Regions from separate parts of the Microbispora sp. CA-135349 genome, predicted to be linked through region 2. Evidence: predicted binding sites of a transcription regulator. Region 2 holds the regulator's gene; each other region holds the start of a gene.
The links. Region 2 encodes LexA, which represses DNA repair genes until DNA is damaged. Its sites were predicted from a motif close to TCGAACANNTGTTCGA; they were not measured.
Positions count from the first base shown of each region.

Region 1: a site for LexA is predicted at 2,447-2,462, ahead of ACQPZZ_RS14420 (SAV_6107 family HEPN domain-containing protein). Genes of this name have one in related genera too.
Region 3: a site for LexA is predicted at 2,648-2,663, ahead of ACQPZZ_RS19055 (Rv2578c family radical SAM protein). Genes of this name have one in related genera too.

Region 1 covers NZ_CP192001.1:3,061,921-3,066,604, forward strand. Annotated here, with positions in the region: gene metF (methylenetetrahydrofolate reductase [NAD(P)H]) at 1-203, shown strand, start outside; gene ACQPZZ_RS14405 (GNAT family N-acetyltransferase) at 245-817, opposite strand; gene ACQPZZ_RS14410 (YbaK/EbsC family protein) at 861-1,337, opposite strand; gene ACQPZZ_RS14415 (L,D-transpeptidase family protein) at 1,465-2,325, shown strand; gene ACQPZZ_RS14420 (SAV_6107 family HEPN domain-containing protein) at 2,725-3,162, shown strand; gene ACQPZZ_RS14425 (arginine deiminase) at 3,320-4,564, opposite strand.
Region 2 covers NZ_CP192001.1:6,492,924-6,497,607, forward strand. Annotated here, with positions in the region: gene ACQPZZ_RS29790 (vitamin B12-dependent ribonucleotide reductase) at 1-1,429, opposite strand, end outside; gene nrdR (transcriptional regulator NrdR) at 1,550-2,014, opposite strand; gene lexA (transcriptional repressor LexA) at 2,446-3,162, shown strand; gene ACQPZZ_RS29805 (MalY/PatB family protein) at 3,249-4,358, shown strand; gene ACQPZZ_RS29810 (cellulase family glycosylhydrolase) at 4,392-4,684, opposite strand, start outside.
Region 3 covers NZ_CP192001.1:4,100,530-4,105,213, reverse strand. Annotated here, with positions in the region: gene ACQPZZ_RS19070 (lysophospholipid acyltransferase family protein) at 1-509, shown strand, start outside; gene ACQPZZ_RS19065 (penicillin-binding transpeptidase domain-containing protein) at 570-2,192, shown strand; gene ACQPZZ_RS19060 (DUF3040 domain-containing protein) at 2,279-2,536, opposite strand; gene ACQPZZ_RS19055 (Rv2578c family radical SAM protein) at 2,672-3,859, shown strand; gene ACQPZZ_RS19050 (TetR/AcrR family transcriptional regulator) at 3,932-4,582, opposite strand.

The DNA of each region.
Region 1 (4,684 bases), 3.4 Mb from region 2:
CGGAGGTGGCCGAGCGGTTCGAGGCCGTCGCCGACGACCCCATGGCGGTCCGCCGCCTGGGGATCGAGCACGCCGTCGAGCTGTGCCAGACGCTTCTCGACGAGGGAGCGCCCGGCATCCACTTCATCACCTTCAATCGGTCGAGCGCGACCCGCGAGGTGTTCCAGGCACTGCACAGCGCGCCGGCCGCCGTCGCCGGCTGAGCCCCGGCCGTCCCGTCGGCCTCCGTCAGTGTTCGCGTCCGTCAGTTCTCGCGGGCTTCGCGCCCGGGCAGCGGCAGCCGCACCCCGGCGATGACGTACTCCTCGTAGCCGCCGGGGAAGACGAACCGGGTCATCAGGTCGGCGAACCCCACGTCTCGGTAGAGGTGCCGGGCCACCGTGGGCGCGTCGTGCGTCGACAGCACGGCCGTGCGCTCCGGGCGGTCCTCGCACAGCGCGTGGATCAACCGACGGCCGATTCCCCGGCCCTGGTGTTCCGGGCGCACGTGGATCTCGGCGATCTCCAGGGCGTCGCCGAACCAGTCCTCCGCCACCACCGGCCCGGCCCGGTCCTGCAGCGCCCCGCGTACGACGTCGTGCCACCACTGCCCGCGGCCGCCGTGGAAGCCGTACGCGAAGCCGGCGACGCCGCCGGGCTCCTGCGTGTCCTCGGCGAGCACGCAGGCGAAGTCGGGATAGGTGGCGTGGTTGCGCATGATCGCCAGGCGGCCCGCGAGCTGGTCGGACGGCGGGAGCATGGCGACCGTGTAGATCTCCAGCACCGTGTCCAGCACCGCCCTGAATCGGTCGGCCCCCACCCGTCGCAGTTCGATCACGCGTCGCACACTAGCAAAACCCGGCAGGACCGGTCCGCAGGCGTCATTCCACCTCGGCGGCCGTGCCTCCGGTGATGCGCAGCAGCTCCTCGTAGGACGTGGGGAAGACGGTGTGAGGGTGGCCCGCGGCGGCCCACACGACGTCGTGCTTGCCCAGCCACGTGTCCACCAGCGTCCGTACGGGCGCGGGGTGCCCGACCGGGGCGACGCCGCCGATGGGCTGACCGGTGTGCTCGCGGACGAATTCCGGGGTGGCCCTGCGTACCTTCGCCGCGCCCACGAGCCGGGCGATCAGATCGGTGTTCACCCGGTGGGCGCCGCTGGTCAGCACCAGCAGCGGGGCGCCGTCCGCGTCGAAGATCAGGCTGTTGGCGATCGCGCCGACCTCGCAGCCGAGCTGTGCCGCCGCCGTGGCGGCGGTCGGGGCGGCCTCGTCCAGGACGACGACGCGGCCCTCCACCTCGTGGGCCCGCAGGGCCTCCTGAACCCGGACGACGTTGGGATGCAACTTTTCTGCCACCCGGTCACTCTAAACGGATTGCCAGTACATACGCGGCCGATTATGGCCACTTACGATCACGCGGCTCACAATCGGACCGTAAGGTGAGTCCTTTGATCGAGAAACGGACTTATGAGGGGGTTTGGTCATGATGAGAGGTCGACGGCGACTGCTCGTCGCGGTGGGGGCGGCGACGTTCGCGACCGCCTTCGCGGCGACCGGCGTGAGCGGCACGGCGCAGGCGCGCACCGCCGTGTCCGCGGGGGTCGTGACCACGGGGACCGTGCTCCCGGTGTCCACGGCGCTCCCTGCGCTCGCGGCGCGGAGCGCCGTCCCCGCCCGTGCCACCGGTTACCCGTCGTTCACCGCCCCGGGCAAGACGCTCAAGCTCGGCGCCAAGGGCTCCGCCGTCAAGGCGCTGCAGGCCCGGCTCAAGGAGCTGGGATACGTGCCCGGCAGCCTCGACGGCCAGTATGGCGGGGCCACACTGACGGCGGTCTGGGCGTTCCAGAAGGTGCAGGGGATCACCCCGACCAGCACGATCGCCGCCCGCACCTGGAGGGCGCTGGAGAATCCCCGTGCGCCCAAGGTTCTGGTGTCCGGGGGTAAGGCGAATCGCGTCGAGGTGAACCTGACCAAGCAGGTGATGGTTTTGTATCGGGGCGGTGAGCCGGTGCTGATCAGCCACATCTCCAGCGGCAGCGGCGTCCCCTACACCGAGTACGCCACCTGGAACGGCAAGCGGCAGCGCTTCTCCGGCAGCGCCCGCACGCCGACCGGCGACTACAAGACCACTTGGCGGGTCAAGGGCTGGCACCGGTCCTACCTGGGGCAGCTCTACAACCCCGTCTTCTTCAACGGCGGCATCGCGCTCCACGGCGCGCTGTCGGTGCCGCTCTATCCGGCGTCGCACGGCTGCGTGCGGCTGCCCATGAACGTGGCGGAGATCCTGCCGGGCATGCTCGGCAAGGGAGTCCCGGTGCACGTCAGGGGCGCCTTCCAGCGCTAGTTCCACCCCCGGAGGGGCCCTGCGCGAGGTGGTCGCGCGGGGCCCTTTCGTCGTCTGTCGCCCCCTTTTGTGACGCAGTCCTCGAACACGTATTCGTTGACATCCTTGACAGGGGACACGATCGAATTTATGTTCGATGGGGTGGGCGCGAGACTCGCGGCTCGCGCCCACCCCGTTGGATTCGTGCCTTCGTCGTCGGCGGAGACGGATGCGGCACGGCCCGCGGCGTGGGCCGGACGGGGAGAGGGGAAGCTCCTCGTCCGGCCGCCCACGGGACAAAGCGTCGGGCGATCTCGGGCGGTTCACGAGATCTCCCGGCCGGCGAAATTGTCGGTGCGGTCTGCGACTGTGAAGTCACCGGCGACCTTCGCCGGAGTGCCACGACTCAAGGAGGCGGGCATGACTGAGCAGAACGACGATCAGAAGAGCGGGCCCCGGCTCTCTCAGGCGGTTCTGGCACACCTCGCGGACGCCAGGGCATGCCTCGCGGACGCCACCGTCGGGCCCACCCCCGCGGACCGCTACGTGTCGGCCCATCTGGCGGCCCTGCGTGCGGCGGCCGGAATCCTCGCGGCCCGTCCACGTCCGATGGACGGCCGCAGGCGGCGGCTGCGCAGCGCCTGGGAGCTGCTGCCGGAGGCCGAGCCCAAGCTCGCGGACTGGGCGGCCTACTTCGCGGTGAGCGCGACCAAGCGTGCGGCGGCCGAGGCCGGAATGGTCCGCGCCGTCACGCAGAACGACGCGGAGGAAATCATAGCGGAGGCGGACAGGTTCGTCGGAGAGGTGGAGTCGATCCTCGGCCTGCCCGGCCGCCCCACCCTGCCGATGGCGGGCTGACGCCGCGTCCCGGGCCGTGAGCCGCACCGGCGACGCTGGTGGTTCTGCCGGTCGCCACGAGGTGCTCGGCGTATGCAAGGACGCCTCGGCCCACGGTGATCGTGATCCGAGCCTTCCCGCCTCCGCTCATACCCGGGACCATACTCACGGCGGGCGGTCAGACGGGGTCGCGCTCCAGGGGGCAGCTCATGCAGCGCGGCCCGCCGCGTCCGCGGCCGAGCTCGCTGCCGCGGATCGTGATGACCTCGACGCCGTGCCTGCGCAGGTGGTTGTTGGTCGTGGTGTTGCGTTCGTAGGCGACCACCACACCCGGCTCCAGCGCCAGCACGTTGCAGCCGTCGTCCCACTGCTCTCGCTCGGCCGCGTGCACGTCCTGCGTCGGCGTCAGGACCTTGATGTCGTCCAGGCCGAGGGCTCGCGCGATCGCCTTGTGCATGTCCTCCGGCGGGTGATCGGTGACCTTGAGCTCCTTGTCGGTGTCGCCCGGCTCCACCGTGTAGGAGGGGAGCATGCCGAGCCCGGCGTATTTCGTGAACACGCCCACGTCGACGTTGGTCATCACGGTGTCGAGGTGCATGAACGCGCGAGTCTTGGGCAGATCGAGCGCCACGATGCGGGTCGCCGATCCCGCGCGGAACAGGTTGGTCGCGAGCATCTCGACCGCCTGCGGCTGGGTGCGCTCGCTCACGCCGACCAGCACCACGCCGTCGCCGAGCACCAGGACGTCGCCGCCCTCGATGGTGGCCGGGGCCATCCGCACGCCCTCGTACCAGACGTTGAACCCGCCGCCGGCGGGGTTGCCGTATCCCGCGGCGAACAGCGGGTGCCACCGGTAGACCGCCTCGTAGTTGACGGTCTCCCGCCTGCGCGCCTTCTTGCGCATCGGGTTGATCGAGACCCCGTCGTACACCCAGCAGGAGGTGTCGCGGGCGAACAGGTGGTTGGGCAGCGGAGGGAGGACGAAATCGTCCATGCCCAGCGTGTGGAAGGTGATGGAGCCCGGGTCACAGCCCAGCTCCATGATCTCGCGTTTGGTGATCCCGCCGGTCAGCAGCGGTGCGAGCGTGTCCGCGTCGAGGGCGTCGAGCGTGTTGCGGATCGCGTCGGCGGCCAGCGGGCCGAACCAGTGCTCGTCGACGCTGCCGTCGAGGATGTGCTTGCGTGCGTCGGGGATCTCGATCACCTCCCGCAGGAGGTCGCCGAGGTGGTGCACCTCGATGCCGCGCCCGGCGAGCACCTCGCACCACTCCCGGTGCTCCTCCAGCGCGCGGTGCACCCACAGCACGTCGTCGAACAGCAGGCCGTCCTTGTTGCCCGGGGTGAGCCGCTTGAGCGCGAGTTCGGGGATGTCGACCAGGACGCGGCGAAGCCTGCCCACCTCGGAGCCCACGTGAAACGTCATATCCTGCCTATCCCCGCGTGACAGGAATCACTCGTACCGGCGGCTCCCCGATGCGGAGGCGCCGCCCGTGACTACGCCGAGAGGGCGGGCACGGGGAGCCGCGTACGGACCGGACGGGAG
Region 2 (4,684 bases):
AGCGGCGGTAGGACACGGCGGTCATCAGCGAGGTGATCCCGGCCGCGATGGCCCGGCCGCCGTCGGAGTCGTACGCGTGGCCGGTCGCCATCAGCAGCGCGCCCAGGTTGGCGTAGCCGATGCCGAGCTGGCGGTACGCCCGGGTGGTCTCGGCGATCTTCTGCGTCGGGAAGTCGGCGAAGGTGATCGAGATGTCCATCGCGGTGATGATCAGCTCGGTGACCTTGACGAAGTTCGCGACGTCGAAGCTGTCGTCGTCGCGCAGGAACTTCAGCAGGTTGATCGACGCGAGGTTGCACGAGGAGTTGTCCAGGTGGACGTACTCCGAGCAGGGGTTGCTGGCCGTGATGCGCCCGGTCTCGGGGCAGGTGTGCCAGTCGTTGATCGTGTCGTCGTACTGCACGCCGGGGTCGGCGCACTCCCAGGCGGCCTGGGCCATCTTGCGGAACAGCGAGCGGGCCTCGACCTCCTCGATGACCTCGCCGGTCAGCCGGGCCCGCAGGCCGAACTGCCCGCCGGCCTCGACGGACCGCATGAACTCGTCGGAGACGCGCACCGAGTTGTTGGCGTTCTGGTACTGGACGGACACGATGTCCTTGCCGCCGAGGTCCATGTCGAACCCGGCGTCGCGCAGCGCGCGGATCTTGTCCTCCTCGCGCGCCTTGGTCTCGATGAACTCCTCGATGTCGGGGTGGTCCACGTCGAGGACGACCATCTTGGCCGCCCTGCGGGTGGCGCCGCCCGACTTGATGGTGCCGGCGGAGGCGTCGGCGCCGCGCATGAAGGAGACCGGGCCGCTGGCCGTGCCGCCGCTGGACAGCAGTTCCTTGGACGAGCGGATGCGGGAGAGGTTGACCCCGGAGCCGGAGCCGCCCTTGAAGATGACGCCCTCTTCCTTGTACCAGTCGAGGATCGACTCCATGGTGTCGTCCACGGCCAGGATGAAGCAGGCGCTCACCTGCTGGGGCGAGCGGGTGCCGACGTTGAACCACACCGGCGAGTTGAAGCTGAAGATCTGGTGGATCAGCGCGTGCTTGAGCTCGTGGTCGAAGATCTCCGCGTCCTCCTCGGACGCGAAGTAGCCGTTCTCGAGGCCGGTCCTGGTGTAGACGCCCACGACCCGGTCGACGAGCTGCTTGAGGCTCGACTCGCGCTGCGGGGTGCCCACCGCCCCGCGGAAGTACTTGGTGGTGACGATGTTGGCGGCGTTGACCGACCAGAAGTCCGGGAACTCCACGCCGTGCTGCTCGAAGTTGACCGAGCCGTCCCGCCAGTTCGTCATCACGACGTCGCGCCGCTCCCAGCGGACCTCGTCGTACGGGTGGACACCCGGGGTGGTGAAGACGCGCTTCATCTTCAGACCCTTGCGCGGGCGCTTGCCGGCCCGGCCCCCCGCACCCGATACGGTGCCGCTCACGGTCTCCGTCATGACTTCCCCCTCCCAGGGCCCGGTGGAGCCCCTCTTTCGGACCACGCTCGTTACAACCTCATCGTCACGCCGCGCCGTCGCGCGCCGCCGTCCGCCTCGTCCCGGTCCCCCGGAATGCGCCTACTCCTCGGCCTCAGGGCCGTGAGCCGCGCGGAGCCGCTCGATCTCCGCCTCGAAGTCGGCCAGCGTCTCGAAGCCCCGGTAGACCGACGCGAAGCGCAGGTACGCCACCTCGTCGAGGTCGCGGAGCGGCCCCAGGATGGCCAGGCCCACCTCATGGGAGGCGATCTCGGCCGCACCGGTGCCCCGGATGCTCTCCTCGACCCGCTGCCCGAGCTGGGCGAGGGAGTCCTCGCCGACCGGGCGCCCCTGACAGGCCCGCCGTACGCCGGCGATGACCTTCTCCCGGGAGAACGGCTCGGTGACCCCGCTCCGCTTGCTCACCATCAGCAGCACGGTCTCCTGGGTGGTGAACCTGCGCCCGCATTCGGGGCAGGTGCGCCTGCGGCGGATCGCCGCCCCGTCCTCGGCCGCGCGGCTGTCCACGACCCGGGTGTCGGGATGGCGACAGAACGGACAGTGCATTTCATCGCCTCCCTGAACGCACATCCCGAACACAAGGTGTGGTGAACTTACACCGCTGTGACTACTAGATGTTGTGGTCCAACCGTAGAAGTGCCCGACCTTGAACGCAAGTCGAACCGGCCCTGGGCCGGGAAGTGCCTGCTCGGTGCGCGTGTCGCCGCTCCCGTCACCGCCGCACCACCTGCCCCACGCGTCGCGCAATAGGCCCTTTACGCACCATTCCCCGCCGTTTTATGCACGGCGTCTGACCTGGGCGTACAGACGCCACAGAAGATCGGCTGAATCGAACACGGGATCGATCGAACTCCCGTACGATGAGATGAACGGCGAGATCGGTGATTTCGCTGGATATCGAACAATTGTTTGACGGTGATCTTGAATCGCGGTACGGTCGCTCTGTGCGACATGGGGAACACGGATTGAGAGGTGGCATCGTGAGTGACCGAAGTGAGCAAGCGGATGGCGTCAGCGACCTCGCGGTTCGCAGGCGCGACTCGCTTGGCCTCACCCCGAGGCAGCGGAAGATCCTCGAGGTGATCCGCGACTCGGTCCAGCAGCGCGGCTACCCGCCGTCCATGCGGGAGATCGGGGAAGCGGTCCAGCTGACGAGCACCTCCAGCGTGTCGCACCAGCTCACGGCGCTCCAGCGTAAGGGTTACCTCCGGCGCGACCCGCACCGCCCCAGGGCACTGGAGGTCCGGCTGCCGGGAGAGCCGGTGCTGTGGGTCGATCCGGACGCCACCCCCGAGGAGGAGGCCGGGTTCACCCGGCCCACGGCCGCGTACGTGCCGCTGGTCGGCCGCATCGCCGCCGGTGGTCCCATCCTCGCCGAGCAGAGCATCGAGGACGTTTTCGCGCTGCCCAAGCAGCTGGTGGGCGAGGGCACGCTGTTCCTGCTCCAGGTCTCCGGCGACTCCATGATCGAGGCCGCCATCGCCGACGGCGACTGGGTCGTGGTGCGGCAGCAGCCGGTCGCCGACAACGGCGACATCGTGGCCGCGATGATCGACGGCGAGGCCACCGTGAAGACCTTCAAGCGCAAGGACGGGCACGTGTGGCTGGTGCCGCACAACCCCAACTACGAGCCGATCCCCGGCGACGAGGCGACCGTGCTCGGCAAGGTCACGGCCGTTCTGCGGAAGCTGTAGCAGCACCGGCGCCCCGCGATTCGACGCGCCGCGGGGCGCGACGCCGCCTTTCCGGCGGTCACTAAGCGACAATTAGGGTGAGTCGAATGAGATTCGATTCGCTGTCCCTGGATGCGCTGTCCCTGGATGCGGCCCGCACCCGCGACGGAATCAAATGGGCGCACGCCGAGGCCGGCGTCATTCCCGCCTGGGTCGCCGACATGGACTTCCCCGTGCCCGGGGCGGTGACCGAGGCCATCGCGCGACGCGCCGCCACGGATCTCGGCTATCCCGCATGGCTGGACCAGCCGACCGCCGGCCCTCTGGCGGAGGCGTTCGCCGAGCGCATGGAGGCGCGGTACGGCTGGCGGGCCGACCCGGCACACGTGCGGTCCTACACGGACCTCAACCAGGCCCTCCAGGTGCTGCTGCACGTCATGACCGAACCCGGCGACGCGGTGGCGCTGCACGTGCCGGCCTACGATCCCTTCCTCGTCACGATCACCGGGATGGGCCGCCGCCTGGTGCCGATGCCGCTGACGGCCGACGGCAGGTTCGAGGTCCCCGGCGAGCCCGTCCGGGTGCTCCTGCTGGTGAATCCGCAGAACCCCTCCGGCCGCTCGTTCACCCGTGCGGAGCTCGACGCCGTCGCCGCGTACGCCGACCAGTACGGCACGCTGGTGATCTCCGACGAGATCCACGCCGACCTGACGTACGCTCCGGCCCGGCACATCCCGTTCGCCACGATCCTTCCCGAGCGCACGGTCACGCTGACCTCCGCCAGCAAGGCCTTCAACATGGGCGGCCTGCACTGCTCGGTGGCCCACATCGGCGCGAGGGACGCCAGGGACGCGCTGGGCCGCCAGCCCGCCCACATCTACGGCGCGCCCAGCGTCCTCGGGGTGGAGGCCACGGTGGCCGCCTGGCGGCACGGCGACGCGTGGCTGGAGGAGGTGCTGGCGATCCTGGACCGCAACCGCAGGCGCATCGCCGAGCGGCTCCCGTCCGTCGGATACCGCATGCCGGAAGCCACCTATCTCGCGTGGCTCGACTTCGGCGTGCCCGACGCGGCGGCCTTCCTCGAGCGGGAGGCCCGGGTCAAGCTCAACCCGGGCCCCAACTACGGAGGCGGCGACACCTTCGCCCGCCTCAACTTCGCGACCTCGGCGGCGATCCTGGAGGAGATCCTGTCCAGGATCGCCGCCGCACTGTCGTGACGCGCCCGATCAGCTCGCCGTTCGGCTCACTGTTCAGCTAGCGGTGCAGCTCACCGGCGAGGGAACGCCGTTGCTGCCCGACCAGCTGCCGTTGAATCCGAACGTCGTCGAAGCCCCGGCGCCCAGGGCGCCGTTGTAGGACAGGTTCGTCACGGTGACGTTGGAACCGCTCGCGCTGAGCGTGCCGTTCCAGAGCTGGCTGACGCTCTGGCCGTTCGGGAAGGCCCAGTTCACGGTCCAGCCCGAGATGGCCGAGGAACCGGCCTTCACCGTGACCTCACCCTGGAAGCCGCCGGGGTACTGGTTGGCGACCTTGTACGTGGCGG
Region 3 (4,684 bases), 2.4 Mb from region 2:
TGGTGCCACGGATGGTGCGGTTCGTGGCGAAGAAGGAGTACTTCACCGGTAACCCCCTCGTCGCGGCGTGGATGCGCGCGATGGGCGCGATGGAAATCGACCGCGAGAACGTCTCCGCCGCCCAGGACATGCTCGACGCCGCGGTGGAGGTGCTCAAGGCGGGCGAGCTGTTCGGCATCTACCCCGAGGGCACCCGCTCCCCCGACGGCCGGCTGTACCGGGGGAAGGTCGGCGTGGCCTGGCTCAGCCTGACCACCGGCGCTCCGGTCGTGCCCGTCGCCATGCTCGGCACCGAGAAGGTGATGCCGCCGGGCACAACGGTGCCGCGTCTGCACAGCATCGGCGTGCGGTTCGGCAAGCCGATGACCTTCACCGGCGAGCCGGGCAACGCCAGGGACCGGCGAAGGGTGACCGACGAGGTCATGGCCGCGATTCAGGGGCTGTCCGGGCAGGAGTACGTCCCCCGATACGGCGCCAGCGTCAAGGGCGCCGGCGGAACAGAAGTGTAAATAACGATTTGACCCCGCTAGGCTCTGTTGCCGACCACAGGGCCGTCGATGGGGGTGCACGTGCCGCGAGGACGTACTGTCGCGATCTCGGCCGCCGTGGCCGTGGTGCTGGTGGGGGCGGCAGCAGGCGGGGCCTACTACGTGCTGCACACGCGCGGCACGCCGCAGGAGACCGCGTCGCGCTTCGCCGCGGCGTGGTCCCGGGGCGACCTCGCGGCGATGAAGGCCGAACTCGCCTCCCCCGCCGCCGGCTTCGACGCGGCGTACGCCGAGCTCACCAAGAACCTCGCGGTGACGAAGGTCGTCGTCCGGGACCTGCGGACCGGCGCGGCGAAGGACGACAGGGCGACCGCCTCCTACACCGCCACCGCGACGGTGAAGAACGTCGGCGACTGGACCTACAAGGGGTCGCTGAAGCTGGTGGTCAAGGACCACTACTGGAAGGTCGACTGGTCGCCCTCCGCGGTCCACCCCGCGCTCGACGGGACCAGCCATCTGGCGCTGAAGACGTCGTGGCCGCAGCGGGCGGCGATCACCGGCGCCGACGGCCACCGCATCGACGGCGGCGACGTGGGCGGCTCGGTGCAGCAACTGGTCGGCTTCCTCGACAAGGCGACGGACAAGGACGTCGAGAAGCTGGGCGCCGCCTACAAGAAGGGCGACGCCGTGGGACGTGGCGGCCTGCAGGAGACGTTCCAGAAGCAGCTCGCCGGCACCCCCACCACCGAGATCCAGGTGGTGGGGCCGGCCACGAAGACCCTCCATTCCGTGAAGGGCTCCCCCGGCAAGGACCTGCGGACCAGTCTCGACCTGAAAGTGCAGAACGCCGCCGCCGACGCGGTGCGCGACCTGGACAAACCCGCCTCGCTCGTCGCCGTCAGGCCCTCGACGGGCGAGATCCTCGCCGTCGTCAACAACAGGGGCGGGTTCAACCGCGCGCTGGACGGCAGATATCCGCCCGGGTCCACGTTCAAGACGATCACCGCCGCGGGGCTGCTTGCCGAGGGACTGACCCCGTCCAGCCGGGTGACCTGCCCGAAGGAGGCGGTCGTCGGCGGGCTGAAGATCCGCAACTCCGACCACGAGGCGTTCGGGTCGCTGTCGTTCCTCGACTCCTACGCCCACTCGTGCAACACGACGTTCGCCCCGCTCGCCGCGGACAAGCTGAACGCGGCCAAGCTGTACGACCTGGCGACCGATCTGGGCTTCAACCAGCCGCTGCGCATCGGCGTCCCGGCCACCGCGGGCAGCATGCCGAAGGCCACCAGCGCCGCCGACCTTGCCGCGGAGTCCTTCGGGCAGGGCAGGATCACCGCGAGTCCCCTGGTAATGGCGACCGTGGCCGCCGCCGTGGCGGACGGCTCCTGGCGGCCGCCCACACTGGTGCCCTCGATGAAGCAGAAGGCCGCTCCCAAGGAGCTGCCGCAGGACGTCGTCACGGGCCTGCGGTCGATGATGCGGGCGGTCGTCACCAAGGGCACCGCCCACGCCGCCGGACTTCCCGGGGGGACGGCAGGCAAGACCGGGACCGCCGAGTTCGGCACCGGCCCCGAACTCGACTCGCACGCCTGGTTCATGGGCTTCCGCGGCGACCTGGCCTTCGCCGTGGTCGTCGAGGGCGGCGGAATGGGCGGCGCCGTGGCGGCTCCGGTCGCCGCGCGCTTCCTCAAAGGCCTGTCCTGATCCCGCCGCCGAGGCGGGCGGCGCGCGCAGCGGGCGTGGGGTGACCGCGCTCGCCCGGGTGCCGAGAGGGCCGGATGACGCCCGAGCTACACGGGGAGAGCGGCGGCGTCGTGCCGCAGGGCCATGACCAGCAGGGTCGCGATCAACGTGGCGATGAGCAGCCAGCTCACCGCGATGATCACCGTCGAGCGGCCGGGCCGGCGGCGGCCGGCGCTCCGCCCCTGCCGCCCGCGCTCCGCACGGTGGTTGAACGACTCGAGCCTGGCCGCGAGCTTCGGGTCCTCGTCGGTGAGGTGCCGCTCGATCATCGCCAGCATCCGCTCTTCGTCCTGCGACCAGGCCATCGCGCAACTCTCCCAGAACGCAAGGTATGTGCCGACGTTCTGCCCAACGATGAAGATCGTTAGCCGTTTCCAGGGCCGCGATTTACCGCCCGTTGCACGTTGCGATCTCCATCGAACCTCTGTTCTAATCGGAAGGTGCGGTGGGATGGGCTGCGCCTCGACGTGGGCGTCGACACGGGTGACGGCGGGCACGATGACGGTGGCCGGGGCGGTGGGCAGGGCGGCGGGCGTCATGGCGACGGACAGGGCGGGACGACGCCCCTGTTCGCCCGGTCGGCCGTGGCGAGGACCTTCGACACCCCCGAGTTCCGCGGCGTCACCTTCTACGAGATCCACGCGCGGTCGATCATCAACCGGGTGCCCTCGGCCAGCCGGGTCCCGTTCGAGTGGACCGTCAACCCCTATCGGGGCTGCACCCACGCGTGCACGTACTGCTTCGCCCGCAAGACGCACGAATACCTCGATCTGGACTCAGGACGGGACTTCGACTCGAAGATCGTCGTGAAGGTCAACGCCCCCGACCTCGTGCGCAGGGAGCTGGCGGCGCCCCGCTGGGGCGGGCACCCCATCGCGATGGGGACCAACGTCGACTGCTACCAGCGGGCCGAGGGCCGCTACCGGCTGATGCCGGGGATCCTCGCGGCCCTGCGGGACGCCCGCAACCCGTTCTCGATCCTGACCAAGGGTTCGCTCATCCTGCGCGACCTCGGCCTGCTCGCCGAGGCGGCGGAGGTGACCGACGTGAGCACCGCCGTCTCGATCGGGTTCACCGACGAGTCGCTGTGGCGGGCCGTCGAGCCCGGCACCCCGTCGCCGCGCAAGCGGCTGGAGGTGTGCGCCGCCCTCAACGGGCACGGGGTTCCGTGCGGCGTGCTCATGGCGCCGATCCTCCCCTGTCTGTCCGACTCGCCCCGGACGCTGGAGACCACCGTCCGGCGCATCGCCGAGGCCGGCGCCACGCATGTCACACCGATCGTGCTCCACCTGCGGCCCGGCGCGCGTGAGTGGTTCATGGCCTGGCTGTCCCGCGAACACCCCCGGCTGGTCCCCCGCTACCTGGAGCTGTACGGCAGGGGCGCCTACGCCCCCAAGGCCTACCGGGAACGCATCGGCGAGATCGTGCGGTCGCTCGCCCGCGAGCACGGCATCGGCCGGTCGGCCCCACCCGGCGGCGAAGCAGGCGCGCGCGGCGGCCGAGCGGCAGAGGCACGCGGGGCCGGAACAGCGGGGACGCGCGGCGCCAGCGCCGGACAGCGCCCCGGCGGGCGACCGGTTCCGCCGCCCGCGCCCGCCGCGACGCCCGAACAGCTCACACTCCTTTAAGGCGGCCACCTTCCCCCGCGTGGAATGTCACTCTGGGCGGCGTGATCGTCCGATACGGGATCGACGGAGTGATCAGGTGTCGCCGGACGGCGGGGTTCCGTCGAAGGCGCCGGCGGATGCGGCGAGGGTGGCGGTTCTGGCCGCGCGGCCGGGCAGGCCCGGGTCGGGGGGCGTGCGCAGAAGCACCAGGTGGTGGTAGACGGGCGCGGTGGCGGCGATGAGCAGTGGCCGGGCATCGGTGTGCGGGGGGAGTTCGCCGCGCCGGATCGCCCGGTGGACGATGGTCTCGCAGCGGGCGTAGCGGTCTTCCCAGAGCCGCCGTTGGGCGTGGTCGGCCTTGTCGGAGCGGAAGGATGCGGCGATCAGGGCCCCCATGATGGGCGGCTGTGCGGTCAGCGCGTCCTGGATCTCGTGGTTCAGCGCCGCCAGGTCACCTTCCAGAGAGCCGGTGTCCGGGGGTTGCCAGGCGTCGTCGCCCGCCGCGTCCAGGACGTCGGCGAGCAGGCCTCCGACGTCTCCCCAGCGCCGGTACACCGTGGCGCGGTGCACCCCCGCACGGGTCGCGACGGCCTCCATGGTGAGCCCGTCGTAACCGCCCTCTCCGAGCTCCGCCAGGACCGCGTCGAGCACCTGCTCACGGATACGGGCGGTGCGGCCGCCGGGGCGGCGCCGGGACGGCGGCACGGGCTGAGCGCCCTCCGGTGGCGGCGCTGAAGGAGTCATCGCTGATGGTCCGTTTGCTCGATGAGACGGTGTCGTGACAGGATCTTAATGCATCAACTGTCGCAATAGCGGGGGTCATCGGTGGTCATCTGACATTCGCCC